DNA from 3 places in the Pantoea sp. SGAir0430 genome. Region 3 is predicted to be linked to each of the others. Evidence: predicted binding sites of a transcription regulator. Region 3 holds the regulator's gene; each other region holds the start of a gene.
The links. Region 3 encodes PhoB, which activates phosphate uptake and scavenging genes when phosphate is short. Its sites were predicted from a motif close to CTGTCATAAAACTGNCNNAT; they were not measured.
Positions count from the first base shown of each region.

Region 1: the regulator PhoB is predicted to act here: its motif matches at 1,774-1,793, upstream of pitA (inorganic phosphate transporter PitA).
Region 2: the regulator PhoB is predicted to act here: its motif matches at 6,572-6,591, upstream of opgB (phosphatidylglycerol--membrane-oligosaccharide glycerophosphotransferase).

Region 1 is NZ_CP039427.1:3,193,034-3,201,139, reverse strand. It holds gene E7738_RS15075 (IS481 family transposase) at 1-418, shown strand, start outside; gene E7738_RS15070 (BaiN/RdsA family NAD(P)/FAD-dependent oxidoreductase) at 519-1,703, opposite strand; gene pitA (inorganic phosphate transporter PitA) at 1,944-3,443, shown strand; gene uspB (universal stress protein UspB) at 3,522-3,857, opposite strand; gene uspA (universal stress protein UspA) at 4,280-4,717, shown strand; gene E7738_RS15050 (OmpA family protein) at 4,802-5,692, opposite strand; gene E7738_RS15045 (Ig-like domain-containing protein) at 5,766-8,106, opposite strand, start outside.
Region 2 is NZ_CP039427.1:3,665,502-3,673,607, reverse strand. It holds gene E7738_RS17260 (LacI family DNA-binding transcriptional regulator) at 1-43, opposite strand, end outside; gene E7738_RS17255 (MFS transporter) at 119-1,507, opposite strand; gene E7738_RS17250 (histidine phosphatase family protein) at 2,093-2,647, shown strand; gene E7738_RS17245 (YncE family protein) at 2,663-3,616, opposite strand; gene E7738_RS17240 (glycosyltransferase family 32 protein) at 4,032-5,051, shown strand; gene E7738_RS17235 (LysR family transcriptional regulator) at 5,025-5,948, opposite strand; gene E7738_RS17230 (tautomerase family protein) at 6,069-6,458, shown strand; gene opgB (phosphatidylglycerol--membrane-oligosaccharide glycerophosphotransferase) at 6,669-8,106, shown strand, end outside.
Region 3 is NZ_CP039427.1:1,988,089-1,996,194, reverse strand. It holds gene E7738_RS09665 (AAA family ATPase) at 1-3,609, opposite strand, end outside; gene sbcD (exonuclease subunit SbcD) at 3,606-4,823, opposite strand; gene phoB (phosphate response regulator transcription factor PhoB) at 5,021-5,710, shown strand; gene phoR (phosphate regulon sensor histidine kinase PhoR) at 5,726-7,039, shown strand; gene E7738_RS09645 (PstS family phosphate ABC transporter substrate-binding protein) at 7,058-7,984, shown strand.

The sequences.
Region 1 (8,106 bases), 1.2 Mb from region 3:
GCTGGAGCGCTTTCACCGCAGCCTGAAGGCGGAAGTGCTGCAGGGGAAGTGGTTCGCGGACAGCGGTGAGCTGCAGCGCGCCTTCGACCACTGGCGGACGGTCTACAATCTCGAGCGCCCGCATGAGGCGCTGGAGATGGCGGTGCCGGCGTCGCGCTATCAGCCCTCATCGCGGCAGTACAGCGGGCGCGTAGCGCCACCGGAATACGACGAGGGCGTGATGGTCAGGAAGGTGGATATCAGCGGGAAGCTGAGCGTAAAAGGACTCAGCCTGAAGGCGGGAAAGGCGTTCAGGGGAGAGCGTGTGGGGCTGAAGGAGACGGGGGAAGACGGTTATTACGAGGTGTGGTGGTACAGCACAAAAGTGGGGGTGATCGACCTGAAGAAAAAGTCGATCACCATGGGTAAAGGATGTTAAAAAGTGTTCACTATGTCCCCGAACACCTGTCTGCCATGTCCCCGGACTGTACAGCGGGAGAGGGTTAGGGTGAGGGAAAAACCACTCGACTATTAAAAAATTAAACCGCCTGCGCGCACGCCCACGCCGAGCTCCACGCCCACTGGAAATTGTAGCCACCGAGCCAGCCCGTCACGTCCACCACTTCGCCGATGAAATAGAGCCCTGGCACGTCGCGCGCTTCCATGGTCTTTGACGACAGCTGCGTGGTATCCACGCCGCCCCGCGTCACTTCGGCGGTGCGATAGCCTTCGGTGCCGTTTGGCTGCACGCGCCACTGGTGCAGCGTGGTGACCAGCTCGCTCTGCTGCTTGCTGTTGAGCTGCTTCAGCGTCACGTCCGGAATCTGCTGCAGCTCCTGCAGCACTTCCACCAGCCGCTTTGGCAGAATCTTCGCCAGGCTATTTTTCAGGCTGAGGTTGGGATGCGCCGCGCGCTGCACGTCGATAAAATCGTCCAGCGCGGTCTCCGGCGACAGATTGACGGTGACAAACTCGCCCGGCTGCCAGTAGCTGGAGATCTGCAGCACCGCCGGACCGGACAGGCCGCGGTGGGTAAACAGCATCGCCTCTTTAAACAGCGTGCCGTCCTGAGCGGTGATGGTGGTCGGCAGCGCCACGCCGGAAAGCGTGTTCAGCTGCTCCAGCAGCGGCTTATGCAGCGTAAATGGCACCAGCGCGGCGCGCGTCGGATGAACGCGCAGGCCAAACTGTTCCGCCACCTTATAACCGAAAGGCGTTGCTCCCAGTCCCGGCATCGACAGACCACCGCTGGCGATCACCAGCTTGTCCGCGCGAACCGCCGAGCCATTCAGCTGCAGCGTATAACCGTCGTCGTCGCGCGCCACGTTCAGCACTTCGCTGCGCAGCCGCAGCGTCACCTGGCCGGCTTCACACTCCTTCAGCAGCAGATCAACAATCTGCTGCGCCGAATCATCGCAGAACAGCTGGCCAAGAGTTTTCTCGTGCCAGGCGATGCCGTGACGATTAACCAGATCGATGAAATCCCACTGGGTGTAGCGCGCCAGCGCCGATTTGCAGAAGTGCGGATTATGCGACAGATACGCCGCCGGTTCGGTGTAGAGATTGGTGAAGTTGCAGCGGCCGCCGCCGGACATCAGGATTTTGCGCCCCGCTTTCTTGCCGTTATCCAGCAGCAGCACGCGACGGCCTAATTGCCCGGCCTGCGCCGCGCAGAACATGCCGGCCGCGCCTGCACCAATGATGATAACGTCAAACTTTTCCACTGCCTTAACCCACCTGATTGAAAGGCGCTGATTGTAGAGATCTGCGGCTTTTCGCGCCAGCGACAAAAAATTGCCGTAAATGTGTCATATTGTAACTTGCTCATTTTGCGGTCTTTTTGCCTTTAATTACCTGCCGGATGACAAATTTAAGACAAAAAAGAGCTATATTTTTCTTTCCCATAGCGCACGTTGTCGCAGATAATGCGCCGCGTTCATGTCCTCCAAAATGGCGTAACGTTTATGCTACATCTGTTTGCTGGTCTTGACCTAAGCACCGGCCTGTTATTGGTTCTTGCTCTGCTGTTTGTGTTGTTTTACGAAGCAATCAACGGCTTTCACGACACTGCCAACGCGGTCGCTACAGTCATTTACACCCGTGCGATGCGGGCGCAACTGGCGGTTGTGATGGCCGGTGTGTTCAACTTCTTAGGTGTGCTGCTCGGCGGTTTGAGCGTGGCTTATGCCATCGTGCATATGCTGCCAACCGATTTGCTGTTGAATGTCGGTTCGGCGCATGGGCTCGCCATGGTGTTCTCCATGCTGCTGGCGGCGATTATCTGGAACCTCGGTACCTGGTATCTCGGCTTACCGGCGTCCAGTTCGCACACGCTGATCGGCGCCATCATCGGTATTGGTCTCACCAATGCGCTGATGACCGGCACGTCGGTGGTGGATGCGCTGAACCTGCCGAAAGTCATCAATATTTTCCTCTCCCTGATTCTGTCGCCGATTGTTGGTCTGATCATTGCGGGTGGCCTGATTTTCCTGCTGCGTCGCTACTGGAGCAGCACCAAGAAACGGGCTCGCATCCACATGACGCCTGCTGACCGCGAGAAGATCGACGGCAAGAAAAAGCCGCCGTTCTGGACGCGTATCGCGCTGATTGTCTCCGCCATTGGCGTGAGCTACTCGCACGGTGCCAACGACGGTCAGAAAGGCATCGGCCTGATCATGCTGGTTCTGATTGGCGTCGCGCCGGCGGGCTTTGTGGTGAATATGAATGCCTCCGGTTATGACATCACCCGTACGCGCGACGCGGTGAACCATCTGGAGCAGTATTACCAGCAGCACGGCCAGTCGCTGACGCACATCGTGCAGATGGCGCCACCGGCGGTGCCGACGCCGGAAGAGTCGCTCGGCGGCCCGCAGGAGTTCCATTGTGACAGCTCCCGTGCGCTTGATGCGATTAACCGTGCGCAGGGTCTGCTGGGTAATCTGCAGAGCTACAGCGATCTCACGCCTGACCAGCGCGGTCAGATGCGCCGTCTGCTGCTGTGCATCTCCGACACCGCGGACAAAGCCGCTAAGCTGCCGGAGACCAGCGCCGACGATAAGCGCTTCCTCAATAAGTTGAAAGGCGATCTGCTCGGCACCATCGAGTATGCGCCGGTATGGATTATCGTGGCGGTCGCGCTGGCGCTCGGCATCGGTACCATGATTGGCTGGCGCCGCGTGGCGACCACCATCGGCGAGAAGATTGGTAAAAAAGGCATGACGTATGCGCAGGGCATGTCGGCCCAGGTAACGGCGGCGGTGTCGATTGGTATCGCCAGCTACACCGGGATGCCGGTTTCGACCACGCACATTCTGTCATCGTCGGTTGCCGGTACCATGCTGGTAGATGGCGGCGGTCTGCAAAGCCGCACCATCAAAAATATCGCGATGGCCTGGGTATTCACCCTGCCGGTGTGTATTTTGCTGTCTGGCTCGCTGTACTGGATTGCGCTGAAGCTGATTTAACGCTTCAGCGTTGCAGGGTTCTGTCTTGGTGCGTTGCGAATACAACACAGCGCGCCGCGACAGAACCCGCTCCCCTTCTCAGTGCCAAATCGCTAAGGCGATCAGGCTCACCACCACCAGAAAACACAGCCCGCTGGTCAGAACAAACTGACCGCGCACCCGCTCGCAGCGACGAATAAATTCATCGTCGTGATGATCGCGATAGCGTTTCTCCCAGATATAGCGTACCAGCCGCACCTGCTTGCTCGGCTGACCGTGGGACGTAAAGAAACCGGCACCATCAACATACTGATACAGCAACGGATCGCACCCGCGCAGCACCGCCAGCAGTGAGCGCAACGATGAGAAGTAACGCGCCATATTCACCAGACAAACCACACACAGAGCCCAAAAAAGCGCGATAGTGCTGATCATGTTCCCCTCCCGGCTGGAGCCGCAATGACGTTACGTGCAGCGGGGAAAAGCTGCAGACGCCCCACGGGAAATAAGCCAGCCACAGATGAATCGAATTGCATTGTTGTTATGCGGACCTGAGCGCGCTACCCGGACGGGAGTGGCCCTCATTTTCAGTGTAGGAGATCTGTTTAAATTTTTTCCAGCGATGATTTTCGTTCAGCGCGAGCGAAAAAAGCGATAAGCCATGATCTGACTCACAGCCGGGCTTCGGTTTGCAGCATTTGCTACCTACTCTGGCTATACTCGGGATATAACAATTATTCGCCTGCGTGGCTGACATTGTGGTTGGTGGCGCTTCATCGCCGTTACGCGCAAAGGATTACGCCAGCCGAACGGCACAAATTCGGGTTGCCCCAGAATCTTGAGAAAGGAGTTTTATCATGGCTTATAAACACATCCTGATTGCAGTAGACCTTTCCCCGGAAAGCCAGTTACTGGTTGATAAAGCGGTATCACTGGCCCGTCCTTATGATGCAAAAATCTCGCTGATTCACGTTGATGTGAACTATTCAGATCTCTACACCGGGCTGATTGACGTCAACCTCGGCGACATGCAGAAGCGTATTTCGGAAGAGACACACACCGCGCTGCGAGAGCTCTCCACCAACGCCGGTTATCCGATTAGCGAAACCCTGAGCGGCAGTGGCGATCTCGGCCAGGTGCTGGTGGACGCGATTAAAAAATACGATGTCGATTTGGTGGTGTGCGGCCATCATCAGGATTTCTGGAGCAAGCTGATGTCGTCGGCGCGCCAGCTGATCAATACCGTGCATATCGATATGCTGATTGTGCCGCTGCGCGACGAGGAAGAGGAATAACCAGTAAAAAAGCCCCTCGGACCGAGGGGCAAAAGACTGCAATAACAGAACAACTACAACATGGCTTAGGGAAATTCCTGACGCTTACGGCTGTTGGTTCAGCGCCACCCGTACGACGACCCGGCGATTCGGCGCGTTACAGGCAATCTGTGCGGCGCGCGATCCTTCACAATACTCCACCACCGGTTCACTGCTGCCCGCGCTGCTGGCGCGGATCACCGTGGCTGGCAGGCCGCCGTCAATCAGCATCTGGCGTACCGTCGCAGCGCGCTGCTGACCGAGCTGGCGGTTGGCGCTGGCGTTACCAATCGGGTCGGTGTGACCAATCACTTCAAGGCTCTTCAGCTCGGCGCGATCGCGCTGCAGCTCGGCAATCAGTGCGCCAACCGCGCGGCGGCCAGCGGCGGAGATATCGCCAATGGACGATTTGCCAAAGTTAAACAGCACGTCACCGGCCAGCACGTAGTCTTTGTAGCTACGCGGCGCGAGGTTGTCACACTTCACCACCGCTGACGCACGTGACAGCGCGTGGATCTGCTGCTGCGCCCCGTTGAGTTCCCGCTCCGCCTGCTGGCGACTGACCACCTGCGGCTGGCCAGTGGTGACGTTGCCGAGGCGCACAAAGTAGGTGGTGCCGCCGGCAAAGTTGTCGCGCCACGCCTGGGCGCGCTTACCGCTGTAGCGCGGCGCGTCTTTCATGTAGTTATCCAGCGAGTGGCTGCCCGGTTTGAGGCAGAAGACGCTGAAACCGCCCGGCAGCAGCGCGGTCTGGAATTCGCCATCGACATACACGTGCGCCGCATCGTTGCCGGTTTGCGCGAGGGTGCGGTAGTACACCACCTGGGTCTGCGATGCCGGCACGCCGCTCACCGACTGATACAGTTCGCCGAACGGTTTCGCCGCCAGTGCAGTATGACTAAAAGTGGCGGAACCGGCCAGCAGTGCGGCCAGCAGGGTAAGGCTGAAAGTTTTCATAACTCCTCCACGGGTGCCCAACAGGGCACCCGATTAGTATTGATGGTTAACAGGTTAAAAAAGCCACGGCTGATTAATGATTATCCAGTTCGACTTTTACCCCCTGCTGCACCAGCAATTCCCCTTCCACTCCGCTGTGACGATATACTTCATAAATTTCTCCGCCCTGCGTGATTGTTCCTGCAATCTTAGTCCAATCTCCTAAATCGGTGCCATCCTTAAACAAATCAGAGAGTTTCACTTCATTATTTATCGGATCTTTTACATGAAAATAATTTTGAGAAAGTGAAAAATCATTTTTACTTACCTCATCAATTAAGATGTCATCCAAGTATATTTCATTGATTTTTATTGATTGATCATCAACTATAAAATCATCTTGCTCGATATCCACAAATCCATTACTTCCCAGTAAGGAGTTGTTCTCACGCCCCCATACTAAATCATCTATAAAAAGACCATAATCTGCTGCTGCACCAGTCCCAGGAACCTCACCTCCAACAGTCACCTCCATATAAGCAATAATTTTATCAGCTGAAGCAGTAAAACTTTTGTACTGCTTATTAGGACTAGCATTACTTATATCTTGTTTTCCTAATGAATTACCATATTCATCATAAAATGTAATCGATGTTCCAGGGGCATGAACCTGACCTATTGTGTAACTTACCTTCTGTGTTCCTCCAAAATCAATCCGTGTTTTTGAATAGCCGTTTAACAATAATGCTGCGCCATACTGACCATAATATAATGCACCATCAGGATAAAATCCCGTTTTAAAATGGTCAGTACCTGAAACCCCTGAGGTACGCCCAACATCAATGAATGTTAATGTAAGTCCTGATGACGTTTTATATGTCCCGCCATTTGAGAAGGTGCGTGCAGGGACATTATCCCAGTTATCAGAACCAGACGTAATATCAGGACTAATTGATACTGACCAACCAGCAGAGCTAGCTGAGTTACCTGCTTTATCTGCGGCTTGTACGGTAAATAAATGATTACCATTGTTCAGGGCTATAGAGGGCGTGAAACTCCACTCACCATTAATACCAGCTGTAATCGAGCCAATTATCTTTGAACCATCATAAATCGTTACCACACTGCCTGCTTCCGCCTTGCCCGACAGGGTCGGCGTGGTATCGTCGGTTTTGCCGCCGTTAGCCACATTACCGGTTTTGCTGCCGGCGTTGTCATACACCGTATCGATGGTCGGGGTGCTGATGACCGTATCAACGGTGATATCCCAGGTCACAGCCTCACCGCTGCTGTTGCCAGCGCTATCACTGGCTTTGGCGCTGATGTGATGCAGGCCATCCGCCAAATCAATGCCCGGTACAAAGCTCCAGTTACCGCTGCCATTGGCGCGGGCGCTGCCCATGGCGATGCCATCAATGTAAACCGTCACCAGACTGTTAGCCTCGGCGGTGCCGTTGAGGGTCGGGCGCTTGTCGTCAGTGAAGCCATTTTTGTCGATGTTGCCCTTAATGCTGCCGACATCATCTTCAATGGTGACAATGACCGGTGCGTTTGGTGCCACGGTGTCTACGGTAATGTTCCACGCCGCGGTCTGGCCGCTGGTGTTGCCCGCGGTATCGGTGGCGGTGGCGGTGATGCGGTGCAGGCCGTCCGCCAGATCGCTGCCCGGGGTAAAGCTCCAGTTACCGCTGCCATCGGTGCGTACCGTACCGGCAGGCGTGCCGTCGATATATACGGTAACGATACTGTTGACCTCGGCGGTGCCGCTGATAGTCGGCCGCTTGTCATCGGTAATACCGTTATTAAGCACATCACCGGTGATGCTGCCGGCGTCATCGTAGACGCGGACAATCGCTGGCAGGTTTGGCGCCACGGTATCAACGGTTATCGCCCACGGCTGGGTTGGATAGCTGGTGTTACCGGCCGCGTCAGTGGCGGTGACGGTAAACTCATAGCGTCCGTCAGCCAGATCGCTGCCCGGCGTAAAGCTCCAGTTGCCGCTGGTATCAGCTTTCACCGAGCCTACTGCATCTTCACCAATGTAAATGGTCACCAGGCTGTCACGCTCGGCGGTGCCATTAAGCGTTGGCCGCTTATCATCAGTCACGCCGTCGCGCTTAATCTCACCGGTCACGCTGCCGACGTTATCCATAATGCTGGTGAGCACTACCGGATTCGGCGCCTGGGTATCGACAATCACCGGCCAGACGTCAGACGGTGCCGAACTGTTGCCCACCGGATCGGTCATCACCACGGTGAAGTTGTGCGTACCATCGTTAAGCGGCGTAGTCGGGGTAAAGCTCCAGCGCCCGTCGTTGCCAACGGTGACCTCACCAATTGGCGTACCATTATCGATGATGGTGACCTTATCACCTGGCGTACCGCGGCCGGACAGGGTTGGCGTGGTGTCATCGGTATAGCCGCCTTTGTCAATT
Region 2 (8,106 bases), 1.7 Mb from region 3:
CGACGTCACTGCGTGTCACATTTCCGGTTGGGGATTTCGCCAATATTGCCTCTGCGTTAATGCCGCTGGCCGGGAGTACCGGCCAGCGTAATCAAAGAATGTTGCACGATCCTGCGCGTCAGATAGCATCCTCCGGCAGATTCAGATCGCGTCCGCGCGTTTCCGGTGCCACAAAGGTGGTGAGGAAACCGATGGTCGCCATGGCCGAGAAGTACACGGCAATCGGCCACCAGTGGCCGGTAAACGACAGCAGCGCCGCAGCCACCAGCGGTGCGGTGCCTCCTGAAAGAATAGACCCCAGCTCTTTGGCAACCGCCATTTTGGTGTAACGGTGTTTAACGCCAAACATCTCCACGCCCCATGCCGCCTGCACGCCAAAGATGCCCAGCGACGCCAGCGCCATCCCCACCACAATCACCGGAATCACGATGGCCGGCTCGCGGCTGTCCATCAGGCTAAAGGCGGGCCAGGCGTAAACCATCAGTAACAGGCAGAAGCCGCGATAGGTGATGCGTCGGCCAAAGCGGTCCGACAGCCAGCCGGCAAACGGGATGATCAGGAAACCGAGCAGCGAGGCGATGAATACCGCGGTGGTCGGCACCGATTTGTCCAGCATCAGCACTTTGGCGACGTAGCCGACGATAAAGCCCTGTGCCAGATAGGACGGGCCGTTCTCACCGATGCGCAGCCCCACCATGGTCCAGAAGGCGCGGCTGCGCTGCCAGAAGCTGCGGCTGTCGGGTTGCGTCGCGCTTTGCGCCAGCGTTTCATGGCGCTGCGCCTGCAGTTCCGCCTGCTGACGCTCAAACACCGGCGTTTCACGCAGATGACGGCGAATCCACAGCGCGACAGCAGCAATCAACACGCTGCTGAGGAACGGAATACGCCAGCCCCAGTCGAGCAGCGTGGCTTTATCCATCTGAATCACCGCCAGCCACACCAGCGACGCAATCAGCGTGCCGCTGTTGGAACCAAGCGCAATCACCGACGACACCAGGCCACGGCGCTCAACCGGCGCGTATTCACCCAGCATCACCGTGCCGCCCGAGAGCTCAGCGCCGGCGCCCAGCCCCTGCGTGAAACGCAGCAGCACCAGGCAGGCCGGCGCCCACAGGCCAATCGTTGCATAGGAAGGAATCAGGCCGATCAGCGTGGTCGAAGCGCCCATCAGAATGATGGTGCTGATCATCACTACCTTGCGGCCCTTGCGATCGCCAATCCAGCCAAACAGCAGCGCCCCGATCGGGCGCGCAATAAAGCCGACCGACCAGGTGGCAAAGCTGGAGAGCAGCGCCATTGCCGGGGTGGCTTCGGGGAAGAATACATCGCCAAAAATGATGCCGGCAGCGAGGCCATACAGGGCGAAATCCGCGTATTCCATCGCAGTGCCCAGCCAGCAGGAGAAGGTGGCGCGCCAGAAATCTTTGCGCCCGGAGGTGGTTTCCAGCCGCGCATCGGCGGCGGAAGCATGTGAACCTTGTTGCGTAACGGAGTGATGTACCGTCATAACCATTTCCCTGAAAGAGGTGAAAACAGTAAACGCCCATCCGTGGGTCGGTTCCCTGGCAACAAGCGGAACTCCCCGGTGGCGACGTTCAGTAGGCAAACCTGGATGAAAGGTCAGTAAAGAATCCCCTGGTGTTGGAATTCATCTATTTGCCTGATTTCGCCGATGTTTTTTTCATCGATCGCATTAGCACGGCAAATGTAACTGGGTCATCTCAAGGCCAACTTCGTCTCTGGCACCGTGAGTTGTCACTGTGAATACAGTCTATCTACGCGCGTAGATAAATCAAGTGATCAACAGGAAAATAATTAACTTATCTTCACAATGGTGCAGGAGAAAAAGATAAAATTGGCGTTAATTCATGACATTACATTACAGCCAGCGTCATTAAAAAATCCACGCACGCTGCGTGATTAACGACTATTGCTTATCATTGGCAAAAACGGCGACCAAACTTTCACCGCGCCGTTTTCGCACATTTCAGTTAAGTTTTGATGACACCCGGGCATTATTCTTAAAACCGCCCGGGCCGCGCGAAATCCTGCGCGCCAGCAGTAGACTGGATGACCTTCACTCAGGAGCATTATGACCATTATCCTCATGCGACACGGCAAGCCAGACCATCCGGTAAGCGGGCGCTTTACGGCGCGGGCGCTGGCGGACTGGTGTGAAGGCTACGACCAGGCGGTGATTTGTGATGCGCCGCCGCCGCGCAGTATGGCGATTGCGCGCATGGCCAGCGTGATTGCCTGCAGTCCGTTGCCGCGTGCGCGTTCGTCGCTGGCGCGGCTCGGTCTGCAGGCGCAGGACGTGGATGAGGTGTTCAGTGAAGTGGCGATGCCGCTGCTGCCGTTTGCGCGCCTGCATCTGCCACTGACGCTGTGGCTGGCGCTGCTGCGCCTGCTGTGGCTGTGCGGTTATGCCGGGCGCGTGGAATCAGTGCAGCATGCCCGGCAGCGCGCGCAGCGGGCGGCAGACAAACTGATTGCCCTGTCGCAACAGGGCACGGTGCTGCTGGTGGGCCACGGTATTATGAACAAACTCATTGCGCGCCAACTGCGCAAACGCGGCTGGCAGGCAGAAAAACACGCCAGCAGCCGCCACTGGAGCAGCGCGATTTATCACCGGCCATTTATTTGATGGCGGCCGTCGCACTCAGGACGACAGCTGAAAGTAGCTCAGGACTTCGCAGCCGGTGCCAGCCTGCGGCGTGGCGATGACCTTCATCTGCGTCAGATCGATCAGGCTAAGCGAACCGTCACCCTGATTAGCGATCAGCAGGCTGCGGTTATCGGCGCTAAAACAGCCATCCATCGGCTGATTGCCGACCGCAACGTCACCCAATGGATTAAGCAAGTCGTCAAACAGCGTCACCACTCCTTCCCCGTCGCCAATCGCCACCAGCCGCTCACCGCTGGCGCTGAAGCGCACCACCTGGCACGGCTGCTGATGGCCGGGCAGCGTGATGCGCTGGCGGATACGATGGCTCTGACGATCCACCACGTACAGCAGCGGCGCGTCTGCCGCGCTGGCCACCAGATAGGGGTGCTTTGGCGAGGCGGCAATGCCGGCAATCGGTCCCGGCAGCAGGATGTTGTCAATGATGCGCCCTTCCGCCTCGCACAGATCCACCACCGTGATGCTGGCGTCCTCTTCGTTTTCAGTAAACAGCTTGCGGCCGCTGGGCGACAGCGTCAGCCGGTGCGCGTTGTGCGACGGCAGCCGGATGGTTTTCTCCAGCGTGTCGCTGTGCGGATCGATCACTGCCACCGCGGCACTGTGTTCACAGCACAGATACACTTTGCCATCGCACCCCAGCTGGCCGCTGTGCGGCGCCTTAAGCGGTGACAGATCGATAAAGCCGCGAATCTGCCGCCGGCGCAAATCGATAATCGCCACCTTGTGCCCCGGATGCGGATTGTCGCCGTGGACGCCATCACCGTAGATCGGCACATACGCCTTATCCAGCGCGGGCAGCATCAGCAGCTCATGCGGTCGCGGCGGTAAGGCATTCAGCTCCTGCTCAACGGCGAAGCTGTCGGGATTGAGAAACAGCACGCGGTTGCCCTGCTTATCAACCGCCAGTAACCCACGCTTGTGTGGCTGCATAGTGCCTCCTTTTTTTCGTTGCCTGCTCTAAGCGTAGCTAACCTGCCTCCGCGTTGGGCAAGCGGCGGCCAGGCCAGGGGAAAATACAGCGCCGTTAACGGACCGCCGATCGCTCATTTTTATTCCGCGCCGCGGCCTGTGCCTGCAGAGGGTTATTTTATTAGGAATAGTCTTAATCGAGCAAAAATAAAAAACGCATTCCCTCATCATTTTATTGATACCTCTTTTTAGCCATCCCGGATCCCGGCGTTTCCGGTAAATCTGAAAGCGAAAAAAATTCGTAGCCTTGCCGCTGCGGATCGATTATTAAGCAAGGGTAGTCTTTTTACACACAGCCGTCAGGACACATAAGCGCGCTCAAGCCGCCAGCATCAGGGAATCCTTGCTCCCCATAATCACAATAATCAGGTGCATCATGACAAAAAAACGTCTCCAGCCAGCCCTTACGCTCTGGCAACACTGGCAGAGAATCGCCTTTACCGGCCAGACATTACTGCAGAAAAAACAGCATACTGCGCTCTGCGCGCCGGAATATGATCCCAGCGAAGAGGACAATATCGTGTTGCTTTCGGGTGAGAAAGCGCTGCCGGAAATACCCAAAAAAATCTGGATGTACTGGGACAATGAATATTTACCGAAATCGATGGCGTTAAATATCCAGCAGCTGCGTCAGGATAATCCCGACCATCAGGTGTATGTATTAAACCGTTTAACGCTTAAAGAAGTCCTGCCAGATTTTATTTTTACCTCGACACAATTAAGTGAGCAGCAAAAAAGTGAAGTCATTCGCCTCGAATTATTATTACGCTACGGCGGTATTGCGATTGACTGCAGCACGCTGTTATTTGAAGACCTGAGCTGGGTGCACCGTGCGCATCAGGAACGCCGCATGGATGTGATTGGCTATTACCGCGAAATTGCCACCGTCAACTATCTGGCACCGGTGATTGAAAACTGGTTTCTCGCCGCTGCGCCCAATAATCCTTTTATACGCGAGTGGCAAAAACAGTACGCGCCGATCAAGCATCTGGGGGCGCACAACTATTTCAATGAGCTGGCAAAGCGCGATGATTTTGCCCTGCTGACGCAGAAAATCGCCGAGCCGGCACAGCAGCTGGGTTCGCTGGCGCAGCAGGCGGCGATGCGCGAACATCGCCGCGTGAACCTGTATCTGCGTAAATGTGAAGCCAACGCCTATTACTATCAGCGGCTGAGCAACTGGCAAAGTGATGCCTTTGCGCACACGGTACTGTTCCATCAGCGCCCGCATACGCCGCCGCCGGTGATCAAGCTGAGCGGCATTGAGCAGCTGCATCTCGACTTCAATCTGCGTCTCGGTAACTATAACCGTCGCAGCCTGCTGGGAGCGATGATGCAGCCTAGTACACCGCTCAGCGCGCCGCTGGCCTCACCCATCAACAAAGCGCGTGCGTAGCCAGTGGATAAAGGTGGTGACGGCACGCGGCACCTGCGCTGCGTAGGGCCGCACCACCCACAGGCGGTCGGCAAAGGCATCGACCGCCTGCCACTCCGGCAGCACCTGCTGCAGCGTGCCGCTGGCCAGCGCCGCGCTGGAGCTAAAGTCTGGCAGCATAGCAATGCCCAGCCCCTGCAGCGCAGCGTCACGAATCGACTCGCTGTTATTAGTGGCGAAATTACCCTGAATCTTCACCTGCACCGTTTCGCTGTCATCGCTGTGCAGACGAAAGCGCCACTGCGGCGACTCCAGCCCGCGCGGATAATAGAGGCAGTTATGCTGCTGCAGCACCTGCGGCGTATCTGGCGTGCCGTGACGGGTCAGATAATCCGGCGCGGCCACCAGCAGCGTGCGCGTTTCACACAGCGGCAGCGCGACGTGCGTTTCCGGCAGCTGCTGGCTGTGGCGAATGGCGAGATCGAATCCTTCGCTGCCCAGCGACACCAGCCGATCGCTGACGTTGAGCTGCAACCGCACCTGCGGATAGTCGCGCAAAAAGTCGCCGATAATCGGCACCAGTTGCTGCCGGGCAAACGCCACCGGCGCGCTGATGCGCACCAGACCGCGCACCGGCCCGGCTTCGTCACGCACGCTAAAGAAGCTCTGCGCGATGCGCGCAAACGGCTCACGCAGGTCGTCCACCAGCTTTTCACCGGCCGACGTCAGCCGCACGCTGCGCGTGGTGCGCTGCACCAGCGCCACGCCCGCCATCTGCTCCAGCTCTTTGATTTTCTGGCTCATCGCCGCTTTACTGACATCCAGGCGTTCAGCCGCGCGGGTAAAACTGCCCTGTTCCGCCAGCACCGTCAGCCAGTGCAAATGCACCCAGAGTGCATCGGTTTTAATTTCTTTCATCAGGATTGTTCAAAATAATAAATAATCATTTTAATCAGCGCGCTTTTTCTTTCCGGCAGCAAGCGGCAGCATAGCGTTTCATCCTACTCTTTCCGCGTGGGCAAAAACGAGGATTTATTGATGCCGTTACTGACTTTTGATGTTATTCAGGGCCGTTCTGAAGCAGAGATTCGCACCTTACTCGACGCCGCGCATCGCGCGGTACTCACGGCATTTAAGGTTCCGGCGCGCGATCGTTACCAGATTGTTCATGAAAACAAGCGTTATCAGATGGTCTTTCAGGATACCGGGCTGGGTTTTGCGCGCAGCGACAATCTGGTGATGGTGCGCGTGTACACCAGCCCAAGAAGTGAAGAACAGAAAACGCACTTCATGGCAGAGTTAGCGCGCGAGTTGCGGGAGAATTGTGGCGTGCAGGGCAACGATCTGATGATCAGTTTTATCACCAACAGCAAAGGTGACTGGAGCTTTGCCGACGGCGAAGCGCAGTATCTCACCGGTAAGCTGTAACACCCGCGCCCGCCCTGGCTGGCAGCAGCGCGCCGGTTGCTGCCAGACTAAATCAGACTCCGCCTAAACCCGCCTTAAACGATTCGCAATGCATCGCACAAATCTGGTTGGATGTGTTGCAGCTCTGTGACAGCCAATATAGATTGACGCAAAACCCCCGCAGAGGGCCGCAGACGCAGGTAACGCGTTCTTTTTACTTAATGTGAGGATCTGCCGTTGGAGTTGCTTTCAATAGTGCTCTTTTTGGCTGCGATCGCAGTCTATTCGTATAAAGCCGGGCGAAATAAATTCTGGTTTATCCTGATCTTGCTGCTGCTCACCCTGTTCATCGTGCTCAACGCCACGCTGTATGCCAGCAACTATTTTACCGGCGATGGCATCAACGATGCGGTGCTCTATACCCTGACCAACAGCCTGACCGGCGCGGGCGTGAGCAAATATGTGGTACCGGCGCTTGGCTTGATCATCGGCCTGTTTTTACTGTTTTGTTTTCTCTCCTGGGTGCTGCGCCGGCATAAACGTCCGCATCATCTCGGCTGGAGCCTGCTGGCGATCGCCTGTGCTGCCGGCTCGGTGCAAACCACGCCGGCGTTTCGCCAGGTAAAAGAGCTGATCGCTTCTCACGCGCGTCAGGCTGACTCGGATTTCGAAACCTATTACAAAACGCCGAACAAGCAGATTAACGCGCCGAAGCTCAACCTGGTGTATATCTACGGCGAAAGCCTTGAGCGCACCTACTTCGATCAACAGGCTTTTCCTGGCCTGGCACCGGAGCTGAGCCGCGAAAAAGATCACAGCATTGACTTCAGCAACACCGAGCAACTGCCCGGCACCGATTACACCATCGCCGGCATGGTAGCGTCGCAGTGCGGTATTCCGCTATTTGCGCCGTTCGACGGCAACGCCTCGGCTTCGCTTTCCAGCTTCTATCCGCAAAATATCTGCCTCGGCGATATCCTCAAACACTCCGGCTATGAGAACTGGTTTATTCAGGGCGCAGACCTGCGCTTTGCCGGTAAAGACACTTTTTTGCTGTCACACGGTTTTGACGCCGCCAACATGTACGGCTCGCAGGAGCTGAAGAGCCGCGTCGCCGACCCCAGCTACCGTAACAACTGGGGCTTTTACGACGATACGGTGATGGATGAAGTGTTTGAAAAGTATGAGGAGCTGTCGCGTCAGCAGAAACGCTTTGCGCTGTTTACGCTCACCGTGGACACCCACCATCCGGACGGCTTTATTTCGCGCAGCTGTCAGCGCAAAAGTTACAGCTATGATGGTAAACCCAACCAGTCGTTTAGCGCGGTGGCCTGTTCCCAGGAGCACGTGGCGCGCCTGATTGCCCGCATCAAAGCCTCGCCGTGGTTTAAAAACACCGTGATTGTGGTGAGTTCCGATCATCTGGCGATGAATAACACGGCGCATCAGTATCTGATCAAGCAGCCGCGCCGCGATCTGTTTATGGTGATCCGTGGCGATCAGCCGCAGGCCGAGGTGCTGGACGGCAAGCGCAGCACGCTGGATAACGGCGCCACGGTGCTGGATATTCTCGGCGGGGATAACGCGATTGGCCTTGGCCGCAGCGGGCTGTCTTCGGCCTCGCTCTCCAGCCAGTTCGATGACATGGCGAAGAAGGTCACGGCGTGGA
Region 3 (8,106 bases):
GATGCGCTCTTTCATCGCTTCCACATGACTGATCACACCGATGGTTTTCCCGCTGGCGTTGAGCGCATCGAGCGCATCCAGCGCGGTGTCCAGCGTTTCGGCATCCAGCGTGCCGAAGCCTTCGTCGAGAAACAGTGATTCAATGCGCGTTTTATGGCTGACCAAATCGGACAGCGCCAGCGCCAGCGCAAGGCTGACGAGGAAGCTCTCGCCGCCGGACAGCGTACGCGTGTCGCGCGTGGCATCGGCCTGCCAGGTATCCACCACTTCCAGCTCCAGCTCATCGCTGACGCGGCGCTGCAATAAATAGCGGCCGTGCAGGCGATCGAGCTGGCGGTTTGCCAGCCACACCAGATGATCGAGGGTTAAGCCCTGAGCAAAGCGGCGGAACTTGTCGCCTTTGGCCGACCCGATCAGATCGTTGAGGCGGCTCAGCTGTGCCAGTTCCGCTTCGTCAGCGGCGATCTGCGCCAGCAGCGTTTGCTGCTGCTGACGCTGTTGGGTATCGCTGTGCAACTGCTGCTGCGCTTCCCCTTGCTGGCGTGCGTTGTCACGCAGCGCCACGCGCAGCTGCTCCAGCCGGGCGGCGATGGTACAAGCATCGGCATCGCTGAGCGCGGCCGGGCGCTGCTGCTGGTGATCGCTCAGCCGCTGCGCCAGTCTGGCATGCAGCGCGGCGTGCTGCTGATGCTGCTGCTCCAGCGTTTGCAGCCGCTGGCGCAGCGTCTGCACCTCATCTTCCGCCAGCAGCGCGGCGCGCAGGGCGCTTTCGTCAGCGAAATCACTGAGCAGCAATGCCTGCCGGAAGGCGCTTTCGGCGTCCGCTGTGCGCTGCGCCAGCGTCTGCTGCTGGCTGACAATCTGTTCATACTGACCTTTCAGGCCGTGCAGCTCGCTTTGCGCCTGCTGCCAGCGCTGCAGCTGTTGCGCCAGCGCCTGGTCATGCTGTTGCAGCGCGGCGTGCTGCTGCTGACGCGCGTCCGCCACGCGCCGGTCGCCAAACAGCTGCTGGCGCTGCTGCTGCTGGGCCTGCTGCTGCTGTTGCAGGTGGTTAAGGGCTTGCTCCAGGCTGGCGACCTGCTGCTGTTCACGCGCCAGAGTTTGCTGCAGGCTGCTGCCTTCCGTTTCGCTTTTCGCCAGCTGCGGCTGTAGCTCAGCAAGTAACCGCTCACTTTCCTGCCACTGCTGCCAGCGCTGCTGCAGCGTTTGCAGCCAGCCGGCGCGCTCGGGCGCTGCAGGCAGGCTAAGCTGATGGGCAGCCAGCTGCTGTTCCAGCTGCTGCAATTGCTGCTGACACGCCTGACGTTCACCACTGATGCGCTGGTCGAGCTCATCGCGCTGCTGTTGGGCGCTGGTGAGCTGCTGCTGCGCCAGCAGTTGCTGCTGCAGATGCTGCTGCCAGCGCTGCTGCTGGTGCAGATGCGCGTCTTTGGCCTGCTGCAACGTGACGGCCGCCTGTTCACGCGCCTGCAACTGCTGCTGCTGGCGGGCTTCGAGCGCGTCCTGCTGCTGCTGCCAGGCGCTGAATTCTGCGTGCTGTTCAGCGCTGAAGGTAAGCGCCAGCTCACCGCACAGCGCCTGCCAGCGCTCGCGGGTGGCGGCGATCTGCTGGTCGAGATCGGCGATTTCCTGTTGCAGCGCCTGCTGTTGCTGCTGCGACAGTTTAAGCTGCTCGCCCCGCGCGGTACCGGCTTCCCTGAGCTGCATCACGCGGCTCTCCAGCGCGGCCAGGCGCTGTTGATTTTCGTCCGGCTGCAACTGCTGGTAGCGGTCGATGGCCGGATGCTGGCAGGAGCCGCACAGCGGGCAGGGCTGTTCCGGCTGCAGCCGGGCCCGCTCGTCGGCCAGCTGAATAATCGTGCGCTCCAGCTCGCACAGGCGACGCACATCCAGTAGCGTCTGATGCTCGCGCTTGTACTCCTCGCGCAGCTGCTGCAACGCCAGCGCTTCCTGCTCAGCATGCTGCTGTAACTGCTGCAGCTTAAGCTGGCGCTGCTGGCGCTGCGGCTGGAGCGTTTGCCACTGTGCCGCCAGCAGGCTGAGCTGCTGACGTGCGCCGCGCTGCTGCTGATGCTGCGCCAGCGCCGTCCGCAGCGCCGGGCTGGCGATCTCCGCTTCCAGCGAAGTAAGCACCTGCTCCGCCTGCTGGCGCTGCTGCTGTGCCGCGGCTTCCGCCTGTTGCAGCGGCTGTGCCGCCTGTTCGCGCGCCTGCAGCGCCTGCTGCTGCTGTTCGAGCTGGCTTTGCAGTTGTTGCTGCTGCGCGCTGAGCTGCGTCAGCGTTTGCTCACGCTCTTCAAGCCGGGCGAGTTCGGCCTGCCAGCGCGCCAGTTCGCCGCCCCAGCGGGCGACAGCGGCTTCACTCAGGCGAAACGCCTGCTGCTGCGCCAGCTGTTGTTGTAAGCGTTCACTTGCCTGCTGATGCTGATCCAGCGCCTGCTGGCTGAGTAACAGGGTTTTTTGCTGTTCGCTCAGCAGCGCCTGCTGCTGCTCAAGCTGCTGTGCACGGCTGGCGATCTGCTGATCGAGCGGGATCACCTGTTCGCTCAGCAGCGTCTCCAGCTGTTGCTGTTCGGCCAGCGCGCGTTCACGTGCCTGCTGTGCGGCCTGATAGTGGCTTTCACCCTGCTGCAGCGCCGCTTGTGCCTGTTGCTGTTGCTGCTGTAACTGCTGCGCCTGCTGGTTCAGTGTCTGCTGGTCGCGCTGCAGCTGTTCGCGCTGCTGCAGTTTGTCGCGCAGCTTCTCCGCCGGTTCAGCACGCGCCAGCCGCTGGCGATCGCCTTCCGCCTGCTGCCAGGCCGCGGCGGCAGCCTGCAACGCCTGCTGCGCCTGCTGTTGCTCCGCGTTGAGCTGCTGCTGCTGCGTCAGCCACTGCTGCTGTTGCTGGGCCTGCGCCAGCTGCTCGCTCAGATCCTGTTCGGTGCGGGTGAGCTGGTCCAGCTGCTGCGCCAGTTCGGCGCGGCGGGCGTCATCGAGCAACTGCACCGCACCGGCGCGGGCGCGCAGCGTGTCGAGTGCCGCGCGCGCCGTGCGCCAGCGCTCGTAGATCTGCATCGAGATGTGGCCGTAGATTTCGGTGCCGGTCAGCTCCTCCAGCAGCTCGGCGCGCTCGCCGGGTTTGGCATTGAGGAAGGCGGCAAACTGCCCCTGCGACAGCATCATCGAACGGGTGAAGCGGGCAAAATCGAGACCGGACAAGGTTTCGATGGCTTTGAGCTTGTCACCGACTTTATCGGCGACGATCTGGTTGTCCGCCACGCGCGCCAGTTCGACGCGCGGCGCCTGCAGTTTACCTTCCGCCAGGCCGCGCGCGCGGTTCTGGCTCCAGAAGGCGCGCCAGGCTTCACCTTTGATCTCAAACTCCACTTCGGCGAGGCATTCAGCGGTGTCACGCGTCATCAGCTGATTTTCGCTCTGCGACAGGCCACCAAGGCGCGGCGTCTGGTGATAGAGCGCCAGACAGATGGCATCCAGCAGCGTGGTTTTACCCGCGCCGGTAGCGCCGGTGATGGCGAACAGCCCGTTGCTGGCAAACGGCTCGCGGCGGAAATCGATAAACCACTCGCCGCGCAGCGCATTGAGGTTTTTAAAACGCAGCGTCAGAATTTTCATGCGCCCGGATCCTCCAGCGTCGCCAGCGTGCTGCGAAACAGTTGCGTTAACTGCGCGCGCTGTTCATCCTCCAGCTGCTCCTCCAGCGCCAGCCGGCGGGCAAACACCTCTTCAACTTTCAGTTCGCTCAGGGTTTCGTTCTCCAGCCGCGCCAGGCTGCGCTGACGCTGATCGCGGCTGCGGCGCACCAGCAGCACCTCAACCGGCAGCGCGTCGGTAAGCTGTTCAATGCGGCGCTGCAGGTCGCTCAGGTACTCCTGAGTAGTGATTTCAATATCCAGCCACACCGGCAGATCGCCTTCATAGGTGTGAAACGCGGTCAGCTGCTGTTCGATCTCCGCCATGGCACCTTTCAGCATCTGCATCGGCTGGAATGACGGAATAACCAGCGGTGTGACGGACTCCAGCCGGGTGCTAAATTCCAGCAGGAATACGCTTTTCTCACGCCCCAGCTCATCAAAGCTGAGCGCAATCGGCGAACCGCTGTAGCGGATGTGATCGCTGTCGGCGATGCGCTGCGCACGATGGATGTGGCCCAGCGCAATGTAGTCGGCAGGCGGGAAGGCCTGCGCCGGAAAGGCGTCCAGCGTGCCGATGTAGATATCACGCACCGAATCGCTCTTGCTGACGCCCACGGTGGTGAGATGCCCGGTGGCGATGATCGGCAGCGTACTGCCCATGGCTTCGCGCTGCGCCACGGCGGCGGCATAACAGTGCTGATAGTGCTGCTCAATCGCCTGCAGCAGCGACAGCTGCTTATCGCGACCGGACTGACCCGCCTGGCTGCGCAGGATGTCGCGCGGACGCAGATAGGGAATGGCGCACAGCAGCGCGCCCGGCGTGCCGTCACGCTGTTGCAGCGTCAGCACCTGCTGCTCGCCGCCGGGCGTGGCGCTGGTAATGACGCGGGTATTGAGGCAGGCCAGCAGCTCGCGCGATTCATTCAGCGTGGCGACCGAATCATGGTTGCCGGCCAGCACAATCAGCTGGCAGCCGCTGGGCTGCAGCGCCACCACGAAACGGTTAAACAGTTCGCGCGCGTAGCTGGGCGGCGAACCGGTATCAAACAGGTCGCCAGCGACGATCAGCGCATCCACCTGATGCTGCACAATCGCGGCCAGCAGCCAGTCGAGGAATTGCTGGTGCTCGGCGGCGCGGCTTTTGCTGTAAAAGAACTGACCGAGATGCCAGTCAGCGGTGTGAATAATGCGCATGAATGCTCCGTGCCTGCTATCGCAAAGCGGCAGTATAACCGCTTAACAACGCAATGAAAAAAAAGCGAAACCGGTTGTCACAATTGCGCTTTTTATCTGATTATCATGAGGTGGGTTTTTCATAAAAGTGTCACAAAACTGACGCATAATGGCGCCGCAAACCCCCGTGACATGCCGTCACAATCGCAGGAGTAATAATGGCTAAGCGCATTTTGGTTGTGGAAGACGAAGCTCCCATCCGTGAAATGTTATGTTTCGTGCTGGAACAAAACGACTATCAGCCGATTGAGGCTGAGGACTATGACAGCGCGATTGGCAAGCTGATCGAACCCTGGCCCGATCTGATTCTGCTGGACTGGATGTTACCCGGCGGCAGCGGCATTCAGTTCATCAAACATTTAAAGCGTGAAGCCATGACGCGTGATATTCCGGTGATGATGCTGACGGCGCGCGGTGAAGAGGAAGATCGCGTGCGCGGGCTGGAAGTGGGCGCCGATGATTACATCACCAAGCCGTTCTCGCCCAAAGAGCTGATGGCGCGCATTAAAGCCGTGATGCGCCGCATCTCACCGATGGCGGTGGAAGAGGTGATTGAGATGCAGGGGCTGAGCCTCGATCCCTCCTCGCATCGCGTGATGTCCGAAACCACGCCGCTGGAAATGGGACCGACCGAATACAAACTGCTGCACTTCTTTATGACGCATCCGGAGCGCGTATACAGCCGCGAACAGCTGCTGAATCACGTGTGGGGCACTAACGTGTATGTGGAAGACCGCACCGTGGATGTGCATATCCGTCGTTTACGTAAAGCACTGGAAGTTTCCGGCCACGATCGCATGGTACAAACCGTTCGCGGAACAGGGTATCGTTTCTCTGCCCGCTACTAAACGGAGTCTTTTACCGTGCTGGAACGACTCTCCTGGAAGAGATTACTGACCGAGCTGGCGCTGGTGTGTCTGCCTGCGCTGGTGCTGGGTCTGCTGGTTGGCTATCTGCCGTGGTGGCTGTTACTGGCCGTGTGCGGCGTGCTGTTCTGGCACTTTAAAAATCTGATGCGGCTGTCGCACTGGCTGTGGATTGATCGTTCAATGACGCCGCCCACCGGGCGCGGCAGCTGGGAACCGCTGTTTTACGGCCTGTATCAAATGCAGTTGCGCAATCGCCGCCGCCGGCGCGAGCTGGGCAATCTGATCAAACGCTTTCGCAGCGGGGCCGAGTCGCTGCCGGACGCGGTGGTACTCACCACCGAAGAGGGCACCATTTTCTGGTGTAACGGTCTGGCCCAGCAGCATCTCGGGCTGCGCTGGCCGGAAGATAATGGCCAGAATATCCTCAACCTGCTGCGCTACCCTGAATTCTCCCGCTATATCCGCCAGCGCGACTTCAACAAGCCGCTGACGCTGGTGCTGAATAATCAGCATCACATGGAGTTCCGCGTCATGCCTTACAGTGAAGGGCAGTGGCTGATGGTGGCGCGTGACGTCACCCAGATGCACCAGCTGGAAGGGGCGCGGCGTAACTTCTTCGCCAACGTCAGTCATGAATTGCGTACCCCGCTGACGGTGCTGCAGGGCTATCTGGAGATGATGGACGACGCCGGGATGAATGAGCGCACCCGCAGCAAGGCGCTCAGCACCATGCAGGAGCAGACGCGGCGCATGGACAGCCTGGTGAAGCAGTTGCTGACGCTGTCACGCATCGAAGCGGCCCCCGCCATTGACCTGAAAGAGACGGTGGATGTGCCGACCATGCTGCTGCTGTTGCAGCGCGAGGCGGAAACCCTCAGCCAGGGCCGGCACAGCATCCATTTCCACACCGATCCGCACCTGAAGGTGTTCGGCAATGATGAACAGCTGCGCAGCGCGATTTCCAATCTGGTGTATAACGCGGTGAACCACACGCCGGATGGCACGCGCATCGACATCAGCTGGTTGCGCACCAAACAGGGCGCCGAATTTAAGGTGTGCGACAACGGGCCCGGCATCAGCGAGGAGCATCTGCCGCGCCTGACCGAACGCTTCTACCGCGTGGATAAAGCGCGCTCGCGCGCCACCGGCGGCAGCGGGCTGGGGCTGGCCATTGTTAAGCACGCGCTCGGCCACCACACCACGCGGCTGGAGATCAGCAGCGTGCCGCATCAGGAAACCTGCTTCCGCTTCGTGCTGCCACCGCGCTTGATTGTGGCGAACGGAATCCGCGAGAATGTGGCGCAGTAAACGCCACCGGACTCTGTGATGAAATCGCTGCTGCTCTCTCTTTTATTACTGTGCCCGCTGCTGGCGACGGCTCAGCAAAGCATGCTGACCGGCAACCTGAGCAGCGTGGGCTCGGACACGCTGGGCTACCTGATGACGCTGTGGGGCGAAGATTTCAGCCGTCAGTCGCCGGGCGTTAATGTGCAGGTGCAGGCGGCGGGATCGTCGACGGCGCCGACCGCGCTGGCCGCCGGGGCCGCTCAGCTTGGCGCCATGAGCCGGCCGATGCAGGTGGATGAGCGTCAGCTGTTTATCGCGCGCTATGGCTATGCGCCGCTGGCGGTGCCGGTGGCGATGGATGCGCTGGTGGTGGTGGTTAATCAGGACAATCCGCTGCCGTCCATCAGTCAGCCGCAGCTGGATGCGCTGTTCTCCGTGACCCGGCTGTGCGGCGCACAGCAGGTGCCGCAGCGCTGGGGCGATGTTGGCCTGCATACGGCGAACTGGGCAACGCGCAGTATTCAGCGCTTTGGCCGTAACTCCGCTTCCGGCACCTGGGGCTTTTTCAAGCAGCAGGCGCTGTGTCGCGGCGATTTCCGCGCTGACGTCGCGGAGTTTCCCGGCTCGGCGGCGGTGGTGCAGGCGGTCGCCAGCACGCCGAACAGCATCGGCTACGCCAGCTTTGGCTTTCACCTGAGCGGCGTGAAAACCCTGCCGATCGTCACCGCCAGCGGCGACAGCGTTATGCCGGATGCCGAATCGATCCGCAGCGGCCGTTATCCGTGGTCGCGCCCGCTGTATATTTACGTTAACAAGGCGCCCGGTAAACCGCTGCCGCCGCTGGTCGCCGCCTTTCTGCAGCAGGTGCTCTCTGCGCAGGGCCAGCGCCGTGTAACGGAGGCCGGCTACCTGCCGCTGTCCGATAGCCAGATCGCGCAGGCGCGCGCGGCGATTGCGCAAAACTAATTCACGCTGACCGATCATGAATTTTTTTCACGTCCCCTGAATTTTCTTCCATTGCCGCCGGTGGGGCGGCATGTCACTCTTATGGACATATAGCCATCCAGATGGCCAAAAATAACCGTACG